3 regions of the Peribacillus sp. NPDC096448 genome follow, and region 1 is predicted to be linked to each of the others. Evidence: riboswitches for the same ligand, from Rfam matches in the RefSeq annotation. Region 1 holds a riboswitch; each other region holds the start of a gene.

What was found. A riboswitch is a leader RNA that binds a small molecule or an ion and turns the genes downstream of it on or off. The one in region 1 is predicted to bind S-adenosylmethionine.
Region 2: it holds a riboswitch for S-adenosylmethionine, as region 1 does, so the genes downstream of both, ACIQ0C_RS04380 (bifunctional homocysteine S-methyltransferase/methylenetetrahydrofolate reductase) here and ACIQ0C_RS12395 (O-acetylhomoserine aminocarboxypropyltransferase/cysteine synthase family protein) in region 1, are expected to answer to the same signal.
Region 3: it holds a riboswitch for S-adenosylmethionine, as region 1 does, so the genes downstream of both, ACIQ0C_RS13075 (5-methyltetrahydropteroyltriglutamate--homocysteine S-methyltransferase) here and ACIQ0C_RS12395 (O-acetylhomoserine aminocarboxypropyltransferase/cysteine synthase family protein) in region 1, are expected to answer to the same signal.

What each region holds. Positions count from the first base shown of each region.
Region 1 is NZ_JBIWEU010000006.1:126,165-134,003, reverse strand. Features, by position in the region: gene ACIQ0C_RS12395 (O-acetylhomoserine aminocarboxypropyltransferase/cysteine synthase family protein) at 1-848, opposite strand, end outside; SAM riboswitch class I at 949-1,055, opposite strand; gene ACIQ0C_RS12390 (thioredoxin family protein) at 1,205-1,513, opposite strand; gene ACIQ0C_RS12385 (toprim domain-containing protein) at 1,517-1,882, opposite strand; gene gcvH (glycine cleavage system protein GcvH) at 1,977-2,357, opposite strand; gene ACIQ0C_RS12375 (arsenate reductase family protein) at 2,453-2,809, opposite strand; gene ACIQ0C_RS12370 (acyl-CoA dehydrogenase family protein) at 2,951-4,738, opposite strand; gene ACIQ0C_RS12365 (acetyl-CoA C-acetyltransferase) at 4,808-5,986, opposite strand; gene ACIQ0C_RS12360 (3-hydroxyacyl-CoA dehydrogenase/enoyl-CoA hydratase family protein) at 6,058-7,839, opposite strand, start outside.
Region 2 is NZ_JBIWEU010000002.1:91,143-98,981, reverse strand. Features, by position in the region: gene ACIQ0C_RS04395 (dioxygenase family protein) at 1-103, opposite strand, end outside; gene ACIQ0C_RS04390 (polysaccharide deacetylase family protein) at 179-946, opposite strand; gene metH (methionine synthase) at 1,051-4,500, opposite strand; gene ACIQ0C_RS04380 (bifunctional homocysteine S-methyltransferase/methylenetetrahydrofolate reductase) at 4,497-6,341, opposite strand; SAM riboswitch class I at 6,445-6,543, opposite strand; gene ACIQ0C_RS04375 (MOSC domain-containing protein) at 6,661-7,305, opposite strand; gene ku (non-homologous end joining protein Ku) at 7,798-7,839, opposite strand, start outside.
Region 3 is NZ_JBIWEU010000006.1:256,983-264,821, reverse strand. Features, by position in the region: gene ACIQ0C_RS13090 (MIP/aquaporin family protein) at 1-96, opposite strand, end outside; gene ACIQ0C_RS13085 (glycerol-3-phosphate responsive antiterminator) at 325-867, opposite strand; gene ACIQ0C_RS13080 (hypothetical protein) at 1,040-1,459, opposite strand; SAM riboswitch class I at 1,614-1,715, shown strand; gene ACIQ0C_RS13075 (5-methyltetrahydropteroyltriglutamate--homocysteine S-methyltransferase) at 1,798-2,901, shown strand; gene ACIQ0C_RS13070 (hypothetical protein) at 3,032-3,556, opposite strand; gene ACIQ0C_RS13065 (CaiB/BaiF CoA transferase family protein) at 3,833-4,933, opposite strand; gene ACIQ0C_RS13060 (amino acid permease) at 5,177-6,658, opposite strand; gene ACIQ0C_RS13055 (M4 family metallopeptidase) at 7,083-7,839, shown strand, end outside.

The DNA.
Region 1 (7,839 bases):
GTAAACTGGAATGCACTTTGGGCACTTAGCGCAGGGCCCAAATCACGGAGTAACTGGACTCGGGCTTTCGTTATGAATGCGGCAGGTCCAACTGCCTCGGCGTATACCAGATTGTCGTAACTTGGGTCAGGCTCCGTGAAGCCAGGGTAGTTTGGCGAGTTCCAATCGAATTCCCCTCCATCCACGATGACACCGCCTAGCGTCGTTCCATTTCCAAGAAGCCATTTTGTAGCGGAATGGATGACGATATCCGCTCCAAAATCAATTGGTCTGCAAAGATACGGTGTCGCGAAGGTATTATCAATGATTAAAGGTATGCCGGCTTCATGGGCGATTTCCGCTACCGCTTCAATATCAAGCACCCTCAAACTTGGATTTCCGATCGTTTCAGCAAAAATGGCTTTAGTTCTTGGCGTAATCGCCCTTTTGAAATTTTCAGGGTCATCTGGAGAAACGAATTTCACTTTTATCCCATATTTAGGAAGAGTATTTTCAAAAAGGTTATACGTACCGCCATATAAGGTAGAGGCTGAAACAATCTCATCCCCTGAAGCGGCAATATTCAGGATTGAAAGTGAGATGGCCGCCATCCCGCTTGCCGTTGCCAATCCGCCGATACCGCCTTCCAGTAAGGCCATTCTTTCCTCAAAAACGCTGACCGTGGGATTATGAAGCCGTGTATATATATATCCATTCTCCTTTAGGCCAAATAAATTCGCTGCATGGTCGGTGTCTTTGAACAAGTATGCATTGCTTTGGTAGATAGGAACTGCACGGGCACCTGTTTCATCAGCTTGCAGACCGCCATGAACACTCAATGTTTCGAAACGCAACTTTTTCCCTGACATATTAATTCTCCTCTTTTTTATGGATTTAATTGGAATTTTATGAAATCTGGCCTTTTATAAACAAAAAAACCACTTCAATAAGAAGAGGTTTCAAGAACACACCTCATCTACCAGAGCCAACACTCTGCTGGAATTAGCACCGTATATAAAATTTATACCGGTTGCCGGGCTTCGTCGGGCCAGTCCCTCCGCCACTCTTGATAAGAACTATTAAATTCTGCCGTTACTTTACTTAATTCAAAATATAGCATTTTAGAATAAATCAGTCAATGAATTGTTAGAATATTCTTTGTTTATTTTCAACTTGCATTCAAATGTACGCAACAAAGAAACCAACCACGGATCTGATTGGTTTCCTAGCTGATTTCCTTAAGCAATCCGTACAAATAAGGAACGGATTGAAAGGCATATATTTTTTTGTGCAGCTGTCCTTCTTTGAAAAGCAATAAGCAAGGAACACTTTCGATTTCATATGATTCGGCAATTGCTTGGACATAGTTCATATTCATTTTGCCTGCCTTCAATTCCGGGAAAAGCTCCAAGGCTATCGTCAGCATCTTGGATGCCACCTGACAGGTGCCGCATAAAGGCGTATATAAATATAAGCAAAAGGTTTCCCCACTTTCAACAGCAAGCTTACACTCTTCTTCTTTCCATTCCTGCATCAATTAGTCGTTCACCCTTTGACTTAAAAATTTCATTTTCACATTCATATTGGCAGATAGGAGCACAGTTGCGATATGATGTTCGGGTGAGCTTTCCACTTCTTTGTACATTTTATTGATATACAGGTGGTTCGCTTCCGGCATTTCCCTTCGGAACTGCTTCCGCAGCTTTTCTCCTGATTCATCTGCGTCAAAAAGGAGATAAACATCACGGTCCATCAATTCTTCCACTAATTCATCCAGCTTAGTTAATGATATGGTCCCATTCGTACATCTTATTTCCACATCTTCATTTAAAACGGAGGCAACTTTTCTTCTATCGGAACTGCCTTCTACTATGATCACTTTTTCGAATTCGCCCCACTCCATGTCATCACTCCATCTCACGAATTATGTGCGCAACTCACCCACTGTACAAAATGAAAAAGAGAGCAGGCCTTTTCAGTCCCCCCTCTCCTTCTTATTAACCGTTGATTAAACTCTCATACTCTTCAGCGCTCATCAAGTTTTCAATATCACTGCCATTAGATGGTTCAAGCACGACCATCCATGCCTTTTCATAAGGAGACTCATTTACATATTCAGGGTTGTCACTTAAATCTTCGTTTACTTCAACAACCTTGCCACTGATAGGTGCATAAAGCTCAGAAACGGTCTTAACGGATTCAACACTTCCAAATGGTTCGTTCGCTTTCAATTCATCGCCGATTTCCGGAAGCTCAACGAATACGATGTCCCCAAGCTCGGACTGTGCGAATGCCGTAATTCCAATGCGCACTGTTCCATCTTCCGTTTTGACCCATTCATGTTCTTTAGTGTAACGAAGTTCTTTTGGTGTTGTCATAATTAACCCTCCATATGTACATCTTATTTTATCTATTACATTATAAGGTAGATTGTTTGTTTAAGTAAGGAATTAACCAAATATTTTGTGAAATTTCAGTTCCAAACCTGTTCGAATTGCTCTTCTTTGAAACCTACCGTCACTTTGGTGCCATCCGTAACAATCGGCCTTTTCAGAAGCATGCCATCTGTGGACAATATATCAAGCATCTCTGCTTCAGAAGCTTCTTTCAGCTTATCCTTTAAGCCCAGCTCCCGATATTTTTGACCGCTAGTATTGAAAAACTTCTTCAACTCCAAATTGCTGTTTTTATATAGCTGTTCTATTTCAGTTCGCGAAGGGGGATTATCCGCTATATGGATCGCTTCATATTGCAGTTCATGATTATCCAGCCACTTCTTCGCATTACGGCATGTACCGCATTTTGGGTACCAATATAATGTTAAGCCCATCATTTCACCACCTATCAATAGAATACCCGTTTTTACCACGCAATACAACGAAATGTCTTTTGAATTTCCAATCCGATTTCATCAATTGAAATAAAGGGAATGCCATTGCGGGCATTCCCTTTACGGATTCTGGCTCATTGCTTAAAGAGCATACTTTTCCGCTTCGATTACCTTGACGGAAGCTTCGCGTTTTTTCGCAATGACATTGATCGGAGTGTGTCTAGTCAGCTTGCGGAGCGAGGAAAGCATGATGCGAAGAGTATCCCCTGTTTCCACCGCAATTAACGTTTCCTTTGCATGCTGTTCTATTTCATTGAAAGCTTCCTGAACGAAGATTTCAGTGTAAAGCACTTTTTGTTTGTTCTTCTCCAGACCTGTAGTTGCAATTGCCTTTTCCGTACGCAATACTACGGATTCAGCTGCATAGGCAAGGGATGCGATATCAGCAATGTTGGAGAGGATTTCTTGTTCTTGATCAAGACTTTTTCCGTATTTCTGTGCCGCAAGCCCAGCTGCCAAAATACCGATTTTCTTAGCGTTCCTAACAAGCATTTTTTCTTGTGCCAGTGGCTCATCGCCAGGTTCTTCCGGCATCATCATCATTAATTCCTCTTGCAGGCCTTGAGCTTTTTGAAGTAGCGGCAACTCCCCTTTAAGCGCTTTCTTCAAGAAAGTTCCCGGGACAAGCAATCTATTGATTTCATTCGTACCTTCAAAGATCCGGTTAATACGGGAGTCGCGATATGCTTTTTCAATTTCATACTCCTGCATGAAACCATAACCGCCATGAAGCTGTACGCCTTCGTCCGTAACGTAATCCAATACTTCGGAAGCAAAGAATTTATTCAATGAACATTCAATCGCATATTCAGCGATTGCAGCCGCCATTGATTTCCCATCTTTCACTTGCTCATCCGTCAATTTGCTTTGTCTTTGATCATAAAGGCCAACGGTACGATATACAGAGCTTTCTGCTGCATAAATCTTAGCTGCCATTGTTGCAAGTTTTTCTTTCGTCAAGTTAAAATCGGAAATTTTCGTTTTGAATTGTTGACGTTGATTCGTATAAGCAGCTGTAATCTCAAGGGCGCGTTTGGATCCGCCAACAGCACCGACGCCTAATTTATAGCGGCCGATATTCAAGATATTGAAAGCGATGACATGCCCTTTTCCGGCTACACCCAAAAGGTTTTCGACTGGTACATGAACATCTTCGAGGATTAAAGTACGTGTGGATGAGCTTTTGATCCCCATTTTCTTCTCTTCAGCCCCAGTTGATACGCCTTTATAATCACGCTCAACAATGAAAGCTGAGAATTGTTCACCGTCGATTTTCGCGTATACACAGAATACATCTGCAAAACCTGCATTTGTAATCCATTGTTTTTCACCATTTAAAATATAGTGCGTTCCTTCTGCATTCAGTTTCGCTGTCGTTTTTGCTCCCAATGCATCTGAACCTGAGCTTGGTTCCGTTAAGGCATACGCAGCAATCTTCTCACCCGTTGCAAGTAACGGAAGGTATTTTTTCTTTTGGTCTTCATTCCCGAATAATACGATCGGCAAAGATCCGATACCTACATGTGCACCATGCGTAATTCCGAAGCCGCCTGCAAGTGCCATTTTTTCCGTAATCAATGCCGAACTGATTTTATCAAGGCCCAATCCGCTATATTCCTCAGGAACATCAGCACCAAGTAAACCGATTTCACCTGCATGCTTCAGTAATTTAACGGAACGGTCAAACTCATGGTTTTCTAAATGTTCAACCTGCGGCAGAATTTCATTCACTACGAATTCCTCGGAAGTTTTGGCGATCATTTTATGCTCATCAGAATAATCTTCCGGAGTAAACACTTGATCATACGTAATATCTTCTATTAAAAAGGCTCCGCCTTTAATGAGGTTATCTGTAGTTTGATTGGACATGTTATTTCCTCCTATGTGTTTAAGATAGTAAACCCGCCGGAAGCATGTCAGCTTCCGGAAGGGGTGGGATTACGCCATTAATTCAAATACTCCGGCAGCACCCATTCCGCCGCCGATACACATTGTCACGACTCCGAACTGTTGGTTTCTGCGCTTCATTTCATGAAGCAGGCTTAATGTCAATTTTGCTCCCGAACATCCTAGTGGATGGCCTAAGGCGATGGCTCCGCCATTTACATTGACAATCTCTTCATTCAATCCGAGCTCACGAATGATTTGGATGGATTGGGAGGCAAAGGCTTCATTCAATTCAAATAAACCAATATCTGATAACTCAAGACCTGCTAGCTTCAAAGCTTTAGGTATGGCTGCAATCGGCCCGATGCCCATAATTTCAGGCGGTACTCCAGCTACAGCAAAGGAACGGAACTTACCCATCGGTTTCATCCCTAATGAAGAAGCCTTTTCCCCGTCCATGACCATGACCGCGGCTGCACCATCACTCGTCTGTGATGAATTCCCTGCTGTTACGGATCCTGTAACGGAGAATGCAGGTCTTAGTTTTCTTAGCACTTCGGCAGTCGTGCCTGGACGAACGCCCTCATCCTGTGTAAAAGTAAATGATTTTTCCTTTAACTTAAGATCTGGTCCCACTGAACGAAGGGTTACGTCAACCGGTACGATCTCATCGGAAAACTTTCCTTCTGCAATGGCCTTAGCCGCCTTTTGATGACTTCTAACAGAAAATGCATCTTGATCGTCACGGGAAATGCCGTATTTTTTTGCAACGGCTTCAGCAGTGTGACCCATACCCATATAATATTCCGGTGCAGTTTCCGCAAGTCTCGCGTTCGGACGTGTTACATGGCCCATCATTGGCAAAAGGCTCATGGATTCCGCCCCGCCTGCAATGACTGTATCACTTTGGCCGAGCATGATCCTTTCCGCTCCATATGCGATACTTTGCAGCCCGCTTGAACAGTAACGATTAATCGTTATGGCCGGTACTGTATAAGGCAACCCTGCCAATGCTCCAATGTTACGAGCCATGTTCAATCCTTGCTCCGCTTCAGGCATTGCACAACCGATAATCAGGTCATCTATTGTGCCTTCATAATTCCCGGCACGCTTTAACGTTTCCTTTACGACAAGAGCCCCTAAATCATCAGGACGTACACTAGCAAGAGAACCTTTTTTCGCTCTTCCTACCGGAGTCCTAGCTCCAGCTACTATTACCGCTTCTTTCATGAGGATCCCCCTTACTCATTTTTAAGCTATCGATCTATTGATCTCGTTTTGGCCATATCTTCATCTATTCATCAATTACGGAGTGGTTTACCTTTAACGAGCATGTGCTGCATCCTTGCCTGGGATTTCGGAGTCGAAATCAGTTTTAGGAATGCCTGTTTTTCTAGGTTCAAGATATACTGTTCATCTACTTCCGTGCCAAATGGGAGTTTTCCTCCTGCCAGGACGTATGCAAGCTCTTTGGCTATGACAAGGTCATGTTCTGATAAGAATCCTGAAAGGCGCATGGATTCCGCCCCTAATAGAAGTGCGGCATATCCAGTTTCACCTACGACAGGGATCTTTGTGCGGGCTGGAGCGGTATAGCCTTGTTCATGCATGGAAAGTACCGCCTGTTTCGCATCATATAGCTGATGATCCGCATTCACGCTTATTCCATCAGCTGAATTGAGGAAATTATTCCCTCTCGCTTCCTCGGCGGAGGTCGAAACTTTTGCCATGGCGACCGTTTCAAATACTTGGTTGGCCACTTTTTGTAAGTCGAAATCTACACCCTTCGGCATATTCCTCAACGTCTTCACATAAAGTTCCTTAGTCCCGCCCCCGCCTGGGATCAAACCTACACCAGGTTCCACTAGTCCCATATACGTTTCAGTCGTTGCCTGGATGCGCGCTGCCGGAAGGGACACTTCAGCCCCCCCGCCAAGTGTCATATTAAACGGGGCAACCACTACAGGAACTGCACTGTACTTAATTTTAAGCATCGCCTGTTGGAATTGGCTGATGACCATATCGAGTTCAAAAATATTGTCATCCTGCGCTTCCATCAGCATCATTGCAATATTAGCGCCGACACAGAAATTCTTTCCTTGGTTTCCGATGACCAGTCCTTTAAAATTCGCTTCCGCTTCGTCGACCGCCGCATTGATCATTTGAATGATATCCAGACCGATTGCATTATTCGGTGAAGTGAATTCAAGCAGAGCCACTCCATCGCCGATATCAATCAAGCTTGCACCACTGTTTTTCTTGATTACGCCTTTTTGCTTCTTGATCGCTTTAAGATTGATCACTTTAGGATTTTCGACAAGTTCTTTATATTCACCATTATCATAATAGTGAACCATGCCATTTTCTTCTTTATAGAAAGACGTGATGCCTTTAGCTAGCATATCCTTCACCCATTGCGGAACAGTGATGCCTTCCGCTTCCATTCGGGCTACCGATTTTTCTACACCTATCGCATCCCAGGTTTCAAAAGGTCCTGTGGACCATCCGAAGCCCCATTTCATCGCTTGATCGATCGCCACGATGTCGTCCGCGATGTCTCCAAGCAACTGGGCAGAATACACTAACGCCGGATTCAGGACATTCCAAAGTAATTGGCCGGCACGGTCTTCGCTATAAACAAGCGCTTTCATTTTATTTTCCAAGCCCTTGGCCTGTTTAGCCATTTCGATGGATGGCGTTTTTAATCGTTTTCGTGCAGCATATTCAAGGGTTTCGGGATCCAGTTCAAGGATTTCCTTGCCTTTTTTCAAGAAGAATCCTTGGCCTGACTTGCTTCCAAGCCACCCATTCTTAAGCATCTCATTCATGAACTCAGGTATCTTGAAAACCTCTTTTTCTTCTCCATCCACCTGGTCATAAACGTTTCTGGCAACATGGGCAAAGGTATCCAATCCAACTACATCAAGTGTCCGGAATGTCGCGCTAGTTGCCCTTCCAATCAACGGACCTGTAACCGAATCGACCTCACCGACACTGTATCCGCCTTTTTGCATTTCCCGCAGAGTGACCAATAAACCATAAGTTCCAATGCGGTTTGCGATGAAGTTAGGGGTATCCTTGGC
Region 2 (7,839 bases), on a different contig from region 1:
GTTTCTTCATAGTTTGCATATAATCCTTCAAAAAAGAGGTATAGCTATTCTTTTCCAAAGCTAATAGCGGTGTTCCGTGTGATAAAAACAATGATGGCATCATAGAGACGATAAATCCTTTCGCATTGTAATCTCAATATCCTATACCTTAATTTACTATAGTTAAACTATGTGTTCATCAATTAAATTGCATTTTTGGCGTTGTCTCATCAATAGTATCAAAGGTATATCCTTCTTTTTTAAGGAATTCAATTATATCAGGCAATGCTTTCACTGTATTTTTCATACTATTGATATCATGCAATAAGATATTAACATGCTTTTGATTTTTCGTCCCTTTTTGTACAGCAGTAATGATTTGTTGTTCACTTATTGACGGACTGAAACCATCTGTCGAGTCAATGGACCAATCAATGTAAATATACCCCTTTTCCTTTAGTTGTTGAAGGATTCCATTGATGATTGGTTTCGTTGACGCCTGATGCCGCAGGCGATTATTCGAGCCTCCAGGAAGGCGCACAATACGGCTTTTTATCCCATACTCCTCTTGCAGCATGGTTTCAAGCCTATTCAAATCTTGAAAGAAACTCTCAGTAGACCGATAAACGATGGAATAATCATGTGTATATGAATGAAGGGCAATCGAATGACCGCGGGATATCATTTCCTGATAACATTCCTTTGCGTATGCTTCTTCGTTACCTTTAACGAAAAATGTGGCCTTAACATGATAGCGGTCCAAAATATCCAATATCTCCATGGTATTCAAAGATGGTCCGTCATCGAAAGTCAAATAAGCGATTTTCTGATTCGCTTTACTTTTTAGGAGCGGTGTCATCTCTTCAGGAACCACTGCATGTACATGAATGTTCTGCACATCCATATCAAACAAAATAATAATGAAAGAACCCGCCATGAAAAGAATTAATTTTAGCATCTTCTTCATAGGTGTTGCATCCCCTTCCTTTTGACCATTAAGATGTACCAGTTAAGGGGTTTCATGCGCAATAAGGCAGCGGTAAAAAATACCGCTGCCTTTATTAAATGAAGTTATCGATCGACATTAAAGTAACGTGCTTCAGGATGTGCAAAAACAATGGCTGAAACGGAAGCCTCAGGTTCCATCATGTATCCTTCAGTCAATTCCACACCAATATCTTGAGGTTGCAACAGGCGGAATAGCTTCTCCTGGTCTTCCAGATTAGGGCAAGCAGGATAACCAAATGAAAACCTTTGCCCGGTGTACTTAGCGGCAAACCGCTCTTTCATGGACATATCAATCGGATCGCTTATACCTAAATCATCCCGCATCAATTGATGAATTCTTTCCGCGAACCCTTCGGCTGTTTCGAGAGCAAGTGATTGAAGGGCGTGATTTTTTAAGAAATCACCTTCAAGCTTCAGTTTTTCTGCCCATTTCCTGATGCCTTTTCCGGCAGTGACCAGGAAGAAACCAACATAATCCATTTGCCCGGAGGAGATCGGTTTAGCGAAGTCCGCTAAACAAAGATGCGGATTCGTATCTTGCCGGGGAAAGTCGAAAGTTTCCAAAACCTCATGATGATTGTCCGGGTTGTATATAAATAGCTTATCTCCTTCGCTTTGAGCAGGGAAAAATTGATAAACCGCATTCAAACCATAATCCGGTTCCGTCTTTAGGAATTCGATCAATTCATCAACGAGATCATTGAGCTGCACTGCTTTTTCATTCCCTTGCTTTAGCAACTCGGAAACTTTGCCTTTTAACCCCAAATGATGACCAATCAGCATTTGCCTATTTATATATGGCTGGACGACATCCAATGGATAGTTTTTCAGGACGTGACGTTTGATGTCACGCGGTTTTTGAACAGGAGCATCGCTTAAAGGTGCCGCTGTGGACTGCTTACGAACAGGTTTTTCCATCGTGGCAGCAATGGCGGCATTCGCTTTCGATCTTTCTCGTTTCTTGACCAACTCTTCCAAGTACAGGACTTTTTTGTCAGCGTCATGTAAAATATTCGTTACAGCCAAACCATCCATCGCATCTTTGGAATATAAAACCGGCCCTTCATATTCAGGTGATATTTTAAAATCGGTGAATTTACGGGATAATGCTGCCCCTCCAACTAAAATTGGGGTATCTATTCCCGCTTGCCTTAAATCCTGAGCGGTTAAAACCATTTGCTGTGCAGATTTGACAAGTAACCCAGATAGGCCAATGATGGTTGGCTCATGTTTTCGAACCTCTTCAATGATTTGTTGCGGTGCGACCTTTATTCCCAAATCAATGACTTCATAGCCATTATTGGATAGGATGATATCCACTAGGTTTTTCCCGATATCATGCACATCTCCCTTGACAGTCGCCAACAGGATTTTCCCTTTCTTTGCACTATCTTCAGAGTTTTCCATAAGTGGTTCAAGGTGAGCTACAGCCGCCTTCATCGCTTCAGCACTCTGAAGCACCTCTGCGACAATTAGTTGGTTGTCATTGAACAGCCGACCCACTTCACTCATGCCATCCATCAAGGGTCCATTGATGATTTCCAATGGGGTATCACCGCGCTCTATCGCTTCATTTAAATCATCAATCAATCCTTCTTTCGTTCCTTCGATAATATAGTTACCTAGACGTTCGTCCAATGGCAGGATCACACCATTATCCTTCTTCTCCGCTTTTTTTCCACGATAAAATTCGGTAAAAATCGCTAAGGTTTCAGTTGAAGTCTCAAACAGGAGTGCCTCAGCCAATTTCACTTCCTCTTCCGGTATCAAGGCGAAACGTTCAAGTTTTTCTGTATTCACGATAGCATAATCGAGACCCGCTTTTGTACAATGGTAAAGGAAAACGGCATTTAATATTTCCCTTCCCCTCGCCGGCAGACCGAAAGAAACGTTGGAAATCCCAAGTATCGTTAAGCATTCCGGAAACTTTTCTTTAATCGCCTTTATTCCATTAACCGTCTCCAATGCAGATCCAATATATTGTTCATCCCCTGTGCCTACAGGAAATACCAGCGGATCAAAAATGATGTCATTTTTGTTTAGACCGTACTTATTGACGAGCAAATCCACAGACCGTGTAGCCACTTCCAATTTCCGTTCAGCATCGACGGCCATCCCAATTTCATCAATGGTTCCTACGACAACGGCAGCACCATATTGATGGACTAAGGGGACTATTTTTTCAAAGCGCTCTTCACCATCTTCAAGGTTTATGGAATTAATGATCGATTTTCCTTGTGAATGTTTTAATGCCTGTTCAAGTACGACTTCATCCGTAGTATCGATGACCAATGGGACTTTCACTTTTTTGACGACCTCTTCTACAAATTCCTTCATGTCGCCAAGCTCATCCCCATCAGGATCAGCAAGACAGATATCAATGACATGGGCGCCTTTTTTTACCTGGTTACGTGCAATTTCGGCAGCTGGCTCGTAATGCTTTCCACGTATAAGCTCCTTGAATTTTCGGGAACCGATAACATTCGTTCTCTCCCCTACGAATAAAGGACGCATTGAATCATCATAAATTAGCGGCTCTATGCCTGATACGGCATGGCCATGGGCAGTTTCCGTAATTGTACGGGGCTTCATGCCTTCGAGTACCCTGGAAAGTTCTTTAATATGTTCTGGTGTCGTACCACAACATCCGCCAATGATATTGACCCATCCCTTATCGGCAAATTGCTTCATTTTCTCTGCCAGGGAAGTAGGTGATTCATGATAGTGGCCTTCTTCATCAGGGAGCCCGGCATTCGGATAACAGCTGATGGCGCTATTTGATATATCTGCAAGTGTCCTGATATGGTCTATCATGAATTCCGGCCCTGTTGCACAATTAAGGCCGACGGCTACGGGCTTCATATGTTCAACCGATAAATAAAAAGCTTCTATGGACTGGCCGGCAAGTGTCGTGCCCATCGGTTCGATTGTTCCTGATATGATGACAGGCACATCTTTTCCAGTTTTAGCGAATGCTGCTTTGATTCCAGAAAAGGCAGCCTTGACATTAAGCATATCCTGACAGGTTTCCACCAACAGCAAGTCTACCCCGCCATCCAAGAGACCCAGTGCCTGCTCTTCATAAGAATCTGTTAAAACATCAAAAGTCGTTCCGCCCGTTACGGAAAGCGTTTTTGTAGTGGGACCCATCGAGCCAGCTACATATCTTGGCCATTCATCATTGGAATACTTTTCACAAGCTTTAACGGCAAGCTCAGCTGAAATTTTATTTAGCTTGTAGGCGATTGTGCTTATTTGGTACTCCTCAAGAACGATGCTGGTCGCTCCGAAGGTATTTGTTTCAATGATGTCTGCACCCGCTGCTAAATATTTTTCATGAATGGATTGGATGATTTCCGGTTGCGTCAGTGATAAATATTCATTGCAGCCCTCGAATTGTTCCCCGCCAAAATCCGCTGCCGTTAAATTCTCCGCTTGAAGCATCGTTCCCATCGCTCCGTCAAGAAGGAGAATCTTAGAATTCAACTGATCTTGAATCGCTTTTTTATTCATGTACTTTCCACCTCTGATGTCTGTTTACTATCGACTTTTCTAATATATTTTGTAAGTTCAGCCGTCATTTCATAGCGAAGGAACGGAGTGATTAAATATATGCCCTTGAATTTTTCCCTTGCCGCGTCCACCAGTTCCCGCGCGATATTCACCCCTTCAATCCTTGACTTTACAGGGTCATCCCCCGCTAAAGCCATGGCCCTTCTAACATTATCAGGCAATTTGATGCCTGGGATCTCATTATGGATGAATTCGGCGTTCCGGGTGCTTGTCAACGGCATGATACCGATGAAAATCGGGGTTTCCAAATGTTTTGTAGCTTCATATACTTCTTCGACCTGCTCCACGGAATAAATCGGCTGTGTCAAAAAGGATTGAGCACCGCAGGCAATCTTCTTTTCCATCCTCAGTACGGCTTTATCCAGATATTTCACATTAGGATTAAAAGCTGCCGCAATTTTAAAATTTGCCCGTTGGCCCAAACTTTGACCGGAATAGGAAAGACCTTCATTAAATTGTTTGACCATACTTATCAGGTCAAAGGAAGATAAATCATAAACCGAAGTGGCACCCGGGAAGTCCCCTATTTTTGAAGGATCTCCGGTGATGATCAATATTTCGTTCAGCCCCACCGTCTGCAGACCCATTAAATGTGACTGCAGGCCAATCAAATTTCGATCACGGCATGTTATATGCACCATCGGCTTTATATTCAATTGGTTCTTCAGTAAATTAGCCAGTGCATCATTCGCTATCCTTGGTGAGGCAAGTGAATTATCCGCTAATGTTATGGAATCGACCCCTGCTTTTTTCAAAACCTCAGCACCAGTCATGAAGCTCTCTATTCCCAACTTTTTCGGTGGATCAAGCTCAACAAGAATCGTCCTTTCTGTTTTGGCCTTTTCGTACAGGGGAAGTTCCAATTCTCTAACGCTCACTTCAATTTTTTCTATTTCGCGGGATTTCGTATATTTATATTTTACTGGAACCAAACTTCCAATCGCATTCTTTACAGCTTGAATGTGCAGTGGAGTCGTTCCACAGCACCCGCCTATGATTGCGGCACCTTGCTTACGAAGTTCCAGGGCACTGGAACCGAAATATTCCGGCACAGCTTTATAGACGAGCCTTCCATCGACATAATCCGGCAGGCTGGCATTAGGGTATATGGCAATCGATGCTTGCTTTGGCAAACTCACTTCTTCCAAGGCCCGAATCATATGATGTGGACCAAGACGGCAATTCACACCAACCACATCGGCTCCCAATTGCTCGAGTTTTTGAAAGGCTTCATTTAAATGGATTCCATTTTGAAGATTGCCCAGTTCATGCATCGAGACATTGGCGATGATCGGCAGTCCAGTTTCATTTTTAACGATTTGCAGGACGGTTTCCAGTTCTTCCAGGTCATAAAATGTTTCCAAGAGAATCCCATCAGGGTTTTCCATCAACAGACTGTATAGCTGTTCACGAAAACCCCGTTTTATCTCTTCCAAGCTTAAATCCGATTTCCTGATACTCCGCTGTGCCCCTATGGTACCGAAGACGTATGCCTTTCCTTTTGCCGCTTTTTTAGCAAGAATGACTCCCTGGCGATTGATTCTGCTCACTTCATCTTCCAGTCCATACCGTTTCAATTTGCTGAAACTGGCTCCGTAAGTATTCGATTGAAGGATATCTGCACCAGCTTCCAGATAAGCACGATGGATGGACTCTATTTGATCTGGGTTTGTGCAGTTTAATTCCTCATAACATTGATCGATGCCATTAGAGTACAGTAGGGTCCCCATTGCCCCTTCCCCAACCAGCATTCTTTCTTTCACTTCTTTACGAAAATTCATCATTACACCCTCTCTCAAAAACAATCCTGTTTTTGTCGTAGTCTATGAGTATGAGAGAAAAGGAAAAAAACCTTCTCAAAGAAGAAGGTTTATTGAAACATTCTCCTCATCTATCAAGCTCTGCTTGCTGGATTTAGCACCTTTGCCTAAGCTGGTTGCTGAGGTTTCTTCGGGCCAGTCCCTCCACCTCTCTCGATAAGATCCAATTATATAATTTTCACAAGATTTCAAAATTTGATTATATTTAATTTACATTAATAATCTGTCAATTTCAATACCTGATCGACATTTTTTTCACTTTTGCAAAATTCATTCAATCTTATGCAGCTTCAACCCTCTTCAAGATCCTTTGTTTCCAGTCTTCCGCTAACGAGTCTAGTGTAAGTAAAGCCTTAGCGCCTTCCAGGCCATCTCGTTTATGAAGGATGACATCTGCTGCATAATGAACTGAAATTTTTCCTTGCAAACGATCTATTAGCACGATCTCGTTTTGTTTATTTATCGTTCCTTCTCGAAGTACTCTTGCAAAATAACCAGTGAAACCCGTTTTCAGCACGAGTTCCAAAAACTTAGGTTCTTGATTGAAGTGGGAAATGGTCGAACAAGGTATCCTCCCCTGGTTAATTTGAACAATCACATCGCCTATTTGATAAATATCGCCGATATAAGTTGTTTCTTCCTTCATCCCCACTATGGTTAAATTTTCACCGAATGCAGGGATATCCAGCTTTTTAGAGAATTTTTCATTCCATAATGAATAATGCTCAAATGGGTAAAAGCACAAAGCCCGATCAGGACCTCCATGGAACTTTACATTACCCACGCCATCACCGATTATGCCTGCTTTAGTCACTGTCAGATTATCCTGTGCTTGTTTATTCATGGCTGAAAAGATATCGATATTCGAATAAATTTCATGTTTCGGCTTTCCCGCATGAAGTGATTTGATTTTTCCATTTTCCATTTTGCATCTTCCATTCATATTTAATTTAAATAACCCTGTATGTATAAATTATACTAAAAATCCATTTTATTCTGTAACTTTTTATATGTATATGAAATGAAAAAGCCAAATGTGCATGAAATGGGCAAAATATCATTGATTTCCAGAAAAATTCATAGGTTAGTTTCAGTAATTTTGTTGCTATTTCAGAATTAAATATGGTAGAATATGAACACAATATATAGTCGAAAACTACAACCGTTCGCCTATATGTTGATTTTCATGATTGAATTCCTCATTGTCGCTCTTTAGGGAGCGAATTTTTTTTGCTTTCATTCACTTCCATTTTTTTCTTTTAATCCCATTCAGTTTCTTGCGTCCTGATCGACTTAACTGTTCGCACCTTCCTTCCTCCCTGGCAGGTCCCTATCATTTCCTTATTAGAAGCCTGATTCCTTGCAAAAACAAGCAGAAAGCCGAGCGACATCATGCGTCTTCCGCTCAGCTTCCTGTTTACGCTTGTTTCTTTTTTTTCGGTGCCGCTTTCTTTCTGGT
Region 3 (7,839 bases), 130 kb from region 1:
TGCATAGGAGCCCTTTAAGGATGAACCAGCACCAATACCTGCCCCGAATAAAACCAATATCATCGTACCTAACACTTCTCCCCAAAATGAAGTCATGATAAAACGCCTCCCCTGATAAATTTTTAAACCTTGCCAACAAATAAAAGGAGATCCGCAGCAGAACTATCTTCATAAAAAAATTATGAATAGATCTGTTGTGAATCTCCTAGTCTCCTTCACATTTATTAACTTGTACTGTAAAATATACTAGGTTATGAAAACGCTGTCAATATTTTGTAAAAAAAATTAATCTATTTTTCTGTAATTTTTTTCAATTTCCCCCTATTAGACGATATCCCATAATTCAGTTTTTGAAGTGGTGATTGACGACGCCCCGGCATCAAGGGCATTCAGGACTTCATCCGAAGTACGTATGAGGCCACCTGCAAAAATCGGTGTCTGCAACCGTTCCTTCACTTCTTTTATCATCCATGGCATAGCGCCCGGCAGTACTTCGATATAATCCGGCTTGGTTTTCTGCACCAGCTTATAACTTTTCTCAAGCGCATGTGAGTCTATTAAAAAGATTCGCTGGATGGCAATGACCCCCTTTTGCTTCGCCTTCAATATAACGTTTGATTTGGTAGAAATCAGCCCATAGGGATTATATTCCTGACAAATGAATTCTGTCGCGTACTCATCGCTTCTTATGCCATGGATCAAATCGACATGATAGATCATTTTCTTATTATGCTGCTTTGCCATCATGCTTACATTTTTCAATTGTGATATATGCAAATCAAGAAACACACCTATTTCATAGGAACTTTCTAGAAATCTTTCAAAATCCTTCATGCTTGCCGAAGCAGGCAAAATCTTCTGATCCATTATTATCCTCCTCATTCCCAGAAAAACTCAAAACTTCAAGTCATTTAGTATATTTTAAAGAGCTTGATTTATCAAACACATTTTTTTCATGAACAATGTCATCTTAACACTAACATAACTGGCACACTCTTTATAGATTGCAGCTAAGGATGTATGTAAAATATCCCTTAAATCATAAAGAAAGTTTCATTTTCAAAGCACCTTCGACGAGTTCATACGATTTAATTGTGCCAATGGGAATTTTTCTCACGATGCTCCACGCATTAGCATTGATTTTGATCGCTCTTTTTTCATATTCAAAAAATGGCGGTCTGTTAAATATCCTTTGGTTGATGAAATTACTGTCAATTGGTTCCATTCCCACTAATTCAAACGTAATCGTTCTTCTTTCCACATGAACCGGTTTTAATATAATCCGGAAAGCTACGTCTTTCTTAAACATCATTTTCTTCACTTCCATCGTTCCGGAAAGCACAATATGCTTTGGTGTAATCTCGACTTTAATTTCCTGGCCAGATGATTTCATTTTTATGATTCTCTCTATCATGGCTTCAGTTACCGTTATCGGTATGCCACTTTTGAATGGACTCATCCTTGCATTCCCCCCACTCAAAGCATATGCCGGATTCCCTGATGCGGTTAATATTTCAGCCCGAATCAATAAACGGTATATTCTAAATATTCCAGCTCCAGCCCTTGACCTTTATAAAAACTACCTGTATAGTCATAGTTAATTTAATAGACAACTCTTATCCAGAGAGGTGGAGGGACTGGCCCTTTGATGCCTCAGCAACAGACTGATCTTGTACTGTGCTAATTCCAGAAGTGTAAAAGCTTGAAGATAAGAAGAGTATATAGCTTTGTTGCCAACACCTCTTCTTATTTTTAAGAAGAGGTTTTTTATTTTTAAAAGGAAAGAAGGAATGCAACATGTCCATCACATTAACGAAAGCACCATTCAGGGCGGACCACGTCGGAAGTTTATTAAGACCAGAACGTTTACATATTGCCAGGAAACAATTTAGGGATGGTACCCTTTCGGCAGAGCGGCTCCGTGAAGTTGAAACCGAAGAAATCGAACGGATTGTCGATAAACAAATTGAAGTTGGATTAGAGGCCGTTACGGACGGTGAGTTCAGGCGAACATGGTGGCACTTTGACTTCCTCGAACATTTAAATGGCATCGAGGGATATGTTACTGAAAAAGGCCTCACATTCGATGGTGTGGAAACAGAGAGATATAATGTCCGCAATACCGGGAAGGTTTCATTCAACCCTGAACATCCCTTCATTCGTGATTTCATTGAATTGGACCAAATCGTGAACGGACGTGCAGTTGCCAAGCAAACCATTCCCAGTCCGAATCAATTATTTGCTGCAGGCATTCATAATGCAGACATCTACCCTGATATTGAAGAATATGCAAATGATATCATCAAAGCCTATCAGCACGCTTTGAAAGCCTTTTATGAAGCAGGTGTGCGTTATCTTCAATTGGATGATGTATATATTGCCAGACTTTCATCTCCAGATTTCCAGTTCAAAGATGGAAAATATACGAGGGAACAGTTAATTGATCTTGCACTTCGTGTCATTAATGGAGCATTGGAAGGCAAACCAGAAGACCTTGTCGTCACTACCCACCTATGTCGCGGAAACTACCAGTCGACATGGGCGTTTGAAGGTAGCTATGCCCGTATCGCCCCAACTTTATTGGCAAAAGAAAAAGTGGATGGATTCTTCTTGGAATATGATGATCAACGCTCAGGGGATTTCAAACCATTGGAATACATTCCAAATGGCGGAGCACGTGTCGTCCTGGGAGTCGTCACTTCAAAAAATGGAGAAATCGAAGACAGGGAAGCTGTTAAGGCACGCATCAAAGAAGCCTCGGAATTCGTTCCGCTCGAACAATTATGCTTAAGCCCTCAATGCGGCTTCGCCTCCACCCATCACGGCAACAAGCTAACCGAAGATCAGCAATGGGAAAAGCTGAAATTCGTCGTTGAAGCAGCAAAAGAAGTATGGGAATGATTATTTTCCGTAGGCTTTGAAACTTATTTACAGGATTCATACAACCTAATCGGCTTTAAGCGTGCCGATTAGGTTTACACTTAAAATCCGAAAGCAAACAAAAAAAGAACGGCCACCTGCACGTCCCTTTTTACTTGCAGCTATCTTCATCATCCATTTTCTTCACAAATATATCATCCGTCACCCTATTTTCCAGCTTGTTTCTCAAGGCCAATTCCGCAGCCTTCCCATCACTAGGCGATCCGTCCGAGAAATACATAGGAAACAAGGAGAAAAACATAATATAGAATGAAAAATAGATAAATTGATACCAGATTACCGAGCTGTCCAGGATATTCTGATACACTAAGCTATATATGATCAGCATGCTGATCAAATTAAAGATAGCCCCCCCTAAATAGATCAGCGTATTCGTCAATCGATTATCATGTTTCAATCCCTTGAACTCGCAAGTCCCATTCCAGAAATAATATTTCCTCACTTCTATGTTCCGAAAGGCGAAAAGCTTATTACCACAACCGATCAAGATTTTCTTTTCTGATCCCCCAAAGATCGTAACAAAGAAAATATGCCCGCTCAAATGTATCAGTGTAACGATCGGCATGATCAAAAAAAAGGAAAATAGAAATTTAATGATATCAGAGAGACCAAACATATTTAACTACCCCTCCTCACCAGAGCCATTTCTTTACCAGGATGCTACTCTGATACCCTGCCCACACTAGTTATAACTAGTAAATTTTCACAGTGGTAATATGTTGCTTTCCACAAGTGATAAGAGGATAATCGTTCTCCTTCTGCTTAATTTGGACTGTTTCCAACATATCCCCGGACTCCATCTTAATTTGACCCTCCTCCTGCTTTTCCGGCATTCAAAAAAGGCTATCTCCTTCCAAAGAACCCGGAAAAGTGATAGCCTTTACATCTTTATTTAGCGATTGGGGGTTCGAAGAATTTCTGCGTTGTTTTGTCCTGGCCTCAAGCCTGCATGTTTATATTCAGGGGTGAAAACCGATGTTTTGATCGGGCAGGCGATTTGCTTTTGGACATTTCCTTTTCCGTCAGGTACCTCGACGATCATTCCCCTCGCCTTCAATTGGGGATGCTCGGCCGCTTCGGTGAAGGTCAGCACTGGTTCTGCACATGCCTCGAAATCAGCGAATATCTTCTGCCATTCATGAAAATCCCTTTCGAGGAAAGCCAGTCGGACGGCCGTTTTAAACCTGATTCCGCTTTCTTCATCGCTTTTCATGCTCAATTCATATAATTCGGGTGCACCGATGGCTTCACATAATGCTTTTCGAAAAGGGGGCTCAAGGCTTCCTACCGAAAAATAGCGTCCGTCTTTCGTTTCGTAAAAGTCATAAAAGGACCCTCCGTTCAACATCAGTTTTTCTGGTTCAAGCTCAAGGCCCCCTTGTAGATTCAAAGGTGCGGATATGGCATTCAATGCAAAACTGCAGTCGGTCATGCTGATGTCGATGGCTTGGCCGAATCCTGTTCTTTCCCTGTGAATGACTGCAGATAATATACCGATGACAGCATGCAGCGAGCCTCCGGCAAGATCTGCTATTTGGGTTCCGTTTTTTGCCGGGCCGGCCTTTTTCGTACCGGAATAGCCTGATAGGCCTGCAATCGAAATATAATTGATATCATGTCCCGGTCGGTCTTTATAGGGACCAGTCTGGCCGAAGCCCGTGATGGAACAGTAAATCAGCTTTGGATTGATCGATTTTAATGCCTCATACCCCAGTCCGAGGCGTTCCATGAAACCTGGACGGAATTGTTCAATGACGATATCGTATTCCGTCACTAGGTTTTTTACGGATTCGATTGACTCGGATTGTTTTAAATCCAGTGTGATCGACTGCTTCGATCTGTTAAGATATTGGTTCACACCCCATGAATCCTTTGCTCCCGGCCTCTCCACCTTCAAAACATCCGCTCCTAAATCCGCTAGCATCAAAGTGGCAAATGGGCCGGGCAGTAACGTTGAAAAGTCCAATACTTTTAAATGAGTCAATAAGGTCATCAGCCGTGCACCTTCCCTTTCCCTTGGAAATATTAAAAGCTTTCCCGCCGTTCTGTACATGCAATTTAGCAGAGTTTACGATTATCATATAACACCTCACTCAATATTTGTATAAATTTCCATTCGACAAAAAATCAAAGGCTAGGAATCAGATTCCTAGCCTTTGATAATGAGCTTATACAAAACAAATAAAAGCCGGACAATTTAAAACTGAATTGTCCGGCTGCTTTACTTTAAGCTTGTTCATTCATATTTTTTGTCAAAGTCAAATTCGACTTCATCAAGTTTAACGAATTTGGTCTTTCTTACCAGTTTATAACCAAACCATAGACCAAGGAAAAGCGGGATTCCCAGGTATGCAGCTATTACACTGCCCCAATCGATATGGTCTGAGAAAAAGGCCTGGATATTTTGGGACAGGATGACGATCATGCCAATTAAAATGGCAAAGATCGGTCCAATCGGGAACCATAATGCCTTATATGGCAGCTTCTCCAATGAATGGCCTTGAGCGATGAATGCTTTCCGGAAACGGTAATGGCTGATGGAAATGCCCAGCCAAAAGATGAATCCTGTAATTCCAATGGCATTCATTAACCAAATATACACTTTACCATCACCGAATATGGAAGCTAAAAAGGCCAGCATGCCGATGGAACATGTCAAAATCATGCCTGCAACCGGTACTCCGCGTTTATTAAGTTTTGCAAACAAACGAGGTGCTTGCCCATCCTTTGCCATTGAATATAACATACGCGTAGATGCATATAGACTAGAGTTACCTGCAGATAAGACCGCTGTTAAAATGACGGCATTCATAAGCGAAGCAGCAAAGGCCACTCCAGCTTTTTCAAAGATGAGCGTGAATGGGCTTACCATGACGTTATCACCTTGTAAACTTGGGTTCGTATAAGGGATAAGCAGTCCTATTACGAAGATTGCCAATACGTAAAAGAGCAAGATCCTCCAGAAGACACTTTTAATCGCCTTCGGTATATTCCGTGCAGGATCTTCACTTTCCCCGGCAGCCACACCGACAATTTCGGTACCTTGAAAAGAAAAGCCAGCCGCTATGAAAACGATGAAGACACCCATGAATCCACCCGGGAAAGGAGCGTCATCGACGGTGAAGTTTTTAAATCCAACTGCTTCGCCACCCATAATGCCGACGATCATTAGCAGTCCGACGATTATAAAAATAACGATCGCTGTTACTTTTATGAAGGAAAACCAGTATTCCCCTTCACCATATCCTTTAACGGATAAATAGTTCAATAGGAAAATGAGCACCAAGAATGATGAACTCCATAACAATGATGGACTATTCGGAAACCAGAATTTCATGATCATTGTCGAGGCTGCCAACTCTGCGGCTATCGTCATCGACCAATTGAACCAATATGTCCATCCCAAGGCAAAACCAAATGCCGGATCGACGAATTTAGATCCATAGGTACTGAAGGATCCGCTTGTCGGCATAAAGGCTGCCAGTTCCCCTAAACTCGTCATCACAAAGTACACCATTGCCCCAACTAAGGCATAAGCAAGTAGCGCGCCGCCTGGCCCAGCTGTATGAATGGCTGCCCCGCTGCTGAGGAACAGCCCGGTGCCAATAGCGCCGCCAATGGAAATCATCGTTAAATGGCGGGATTTTAAACCGCGCTTTAATTCTTGTTCTTCTTGCTGTGGAGGTTGCAAGATGTCATTTTCTTGTTTTGGTATCATAATTTTTCATCCCTTTCTATATAAGCGCTTTCATATATGGGGAAATCCATTTAATAAATTTTCCTATTTCATAAACTTTCAAATAGATCTAATTTACAATTCGAATTCCTTTTCTGAATATATGCAATTTTCATGCCAGATTTACAAAACGCAATATTCCACAAATTATTTTAAAAAATACCTTCAATAGACAAATTTTTTTGCACTTTACGCCACGTTTTTTTGCACATTATGCCATGTTTTTTTGCACTTTTATTCATTTGGATTAATTTAAATACATTCCAAATATTACTAAAAGAATATATTCAAAGAATATTTCTATTAAAATCCATTTTTATCCATTTTATTCCTTTAAATGTCATATTTTTTGCGAGTTTTCTCCATTTGATAATAATATGAAACGATGTAAAAATGAGGTATTCTCATGAAGGAGTTGAGTGTTTTGAAAGGTAAGGTATTTTTAGGAACTGCACTATCCGTCGGTCTATTATTTTCTGCTATTCCCCATCAAGAAGCTTTAGCGGCAAAAAATGTATTAAGTGTTGAGAAGTATAATAAGCATAAGGATTCGCTAGAATACAAGTCTGGGAAACTTACGGACCCATCAAAGCAAACGGCAGAAGAAATCATTCTTACCTTTTTTGATGAAAACAAAAAGTCTTACAAGCTAGAAAAGCAAAAGGCGAAGGACTCCTTCACGATCGAGAAAGAAAGCAAGGATGAACTAGGCAATACCGTCCTTAAATTACAGCAAACCTATAAAGGCGTACCTGTATGGAATTCCACACAAGCAGTATTGATTGACGCTAAAGGTGTATTGACTGTCGTGTCCGGTACGGTTGAAGCCAATCTAAACACGAAATTAGGGAAAAAGGCTAAAAAGGGCATCAGCGAATCCGAAGCTATCAAAATAGCTGAAGCCGATCTTGGGTTCACACCTGCCTACGAACAATCACCTGAATCTGACCTATATGTCTACGCAAATGAAGGCAAGGCAGATTATGTATATAAAGTCAATTTGAAATTCTTAAGTCCGGAACCAGGAAATCATAATTATTTCATCTCAGTCAAAACGGGTAAAATCCTGAATAAATATAATACACTAGATGAGGTGACGGGGACCAACTCCGTCGGAACGGGCACGGGCGTCTTAAACAATACCGTGTCGCTGAACACTACCT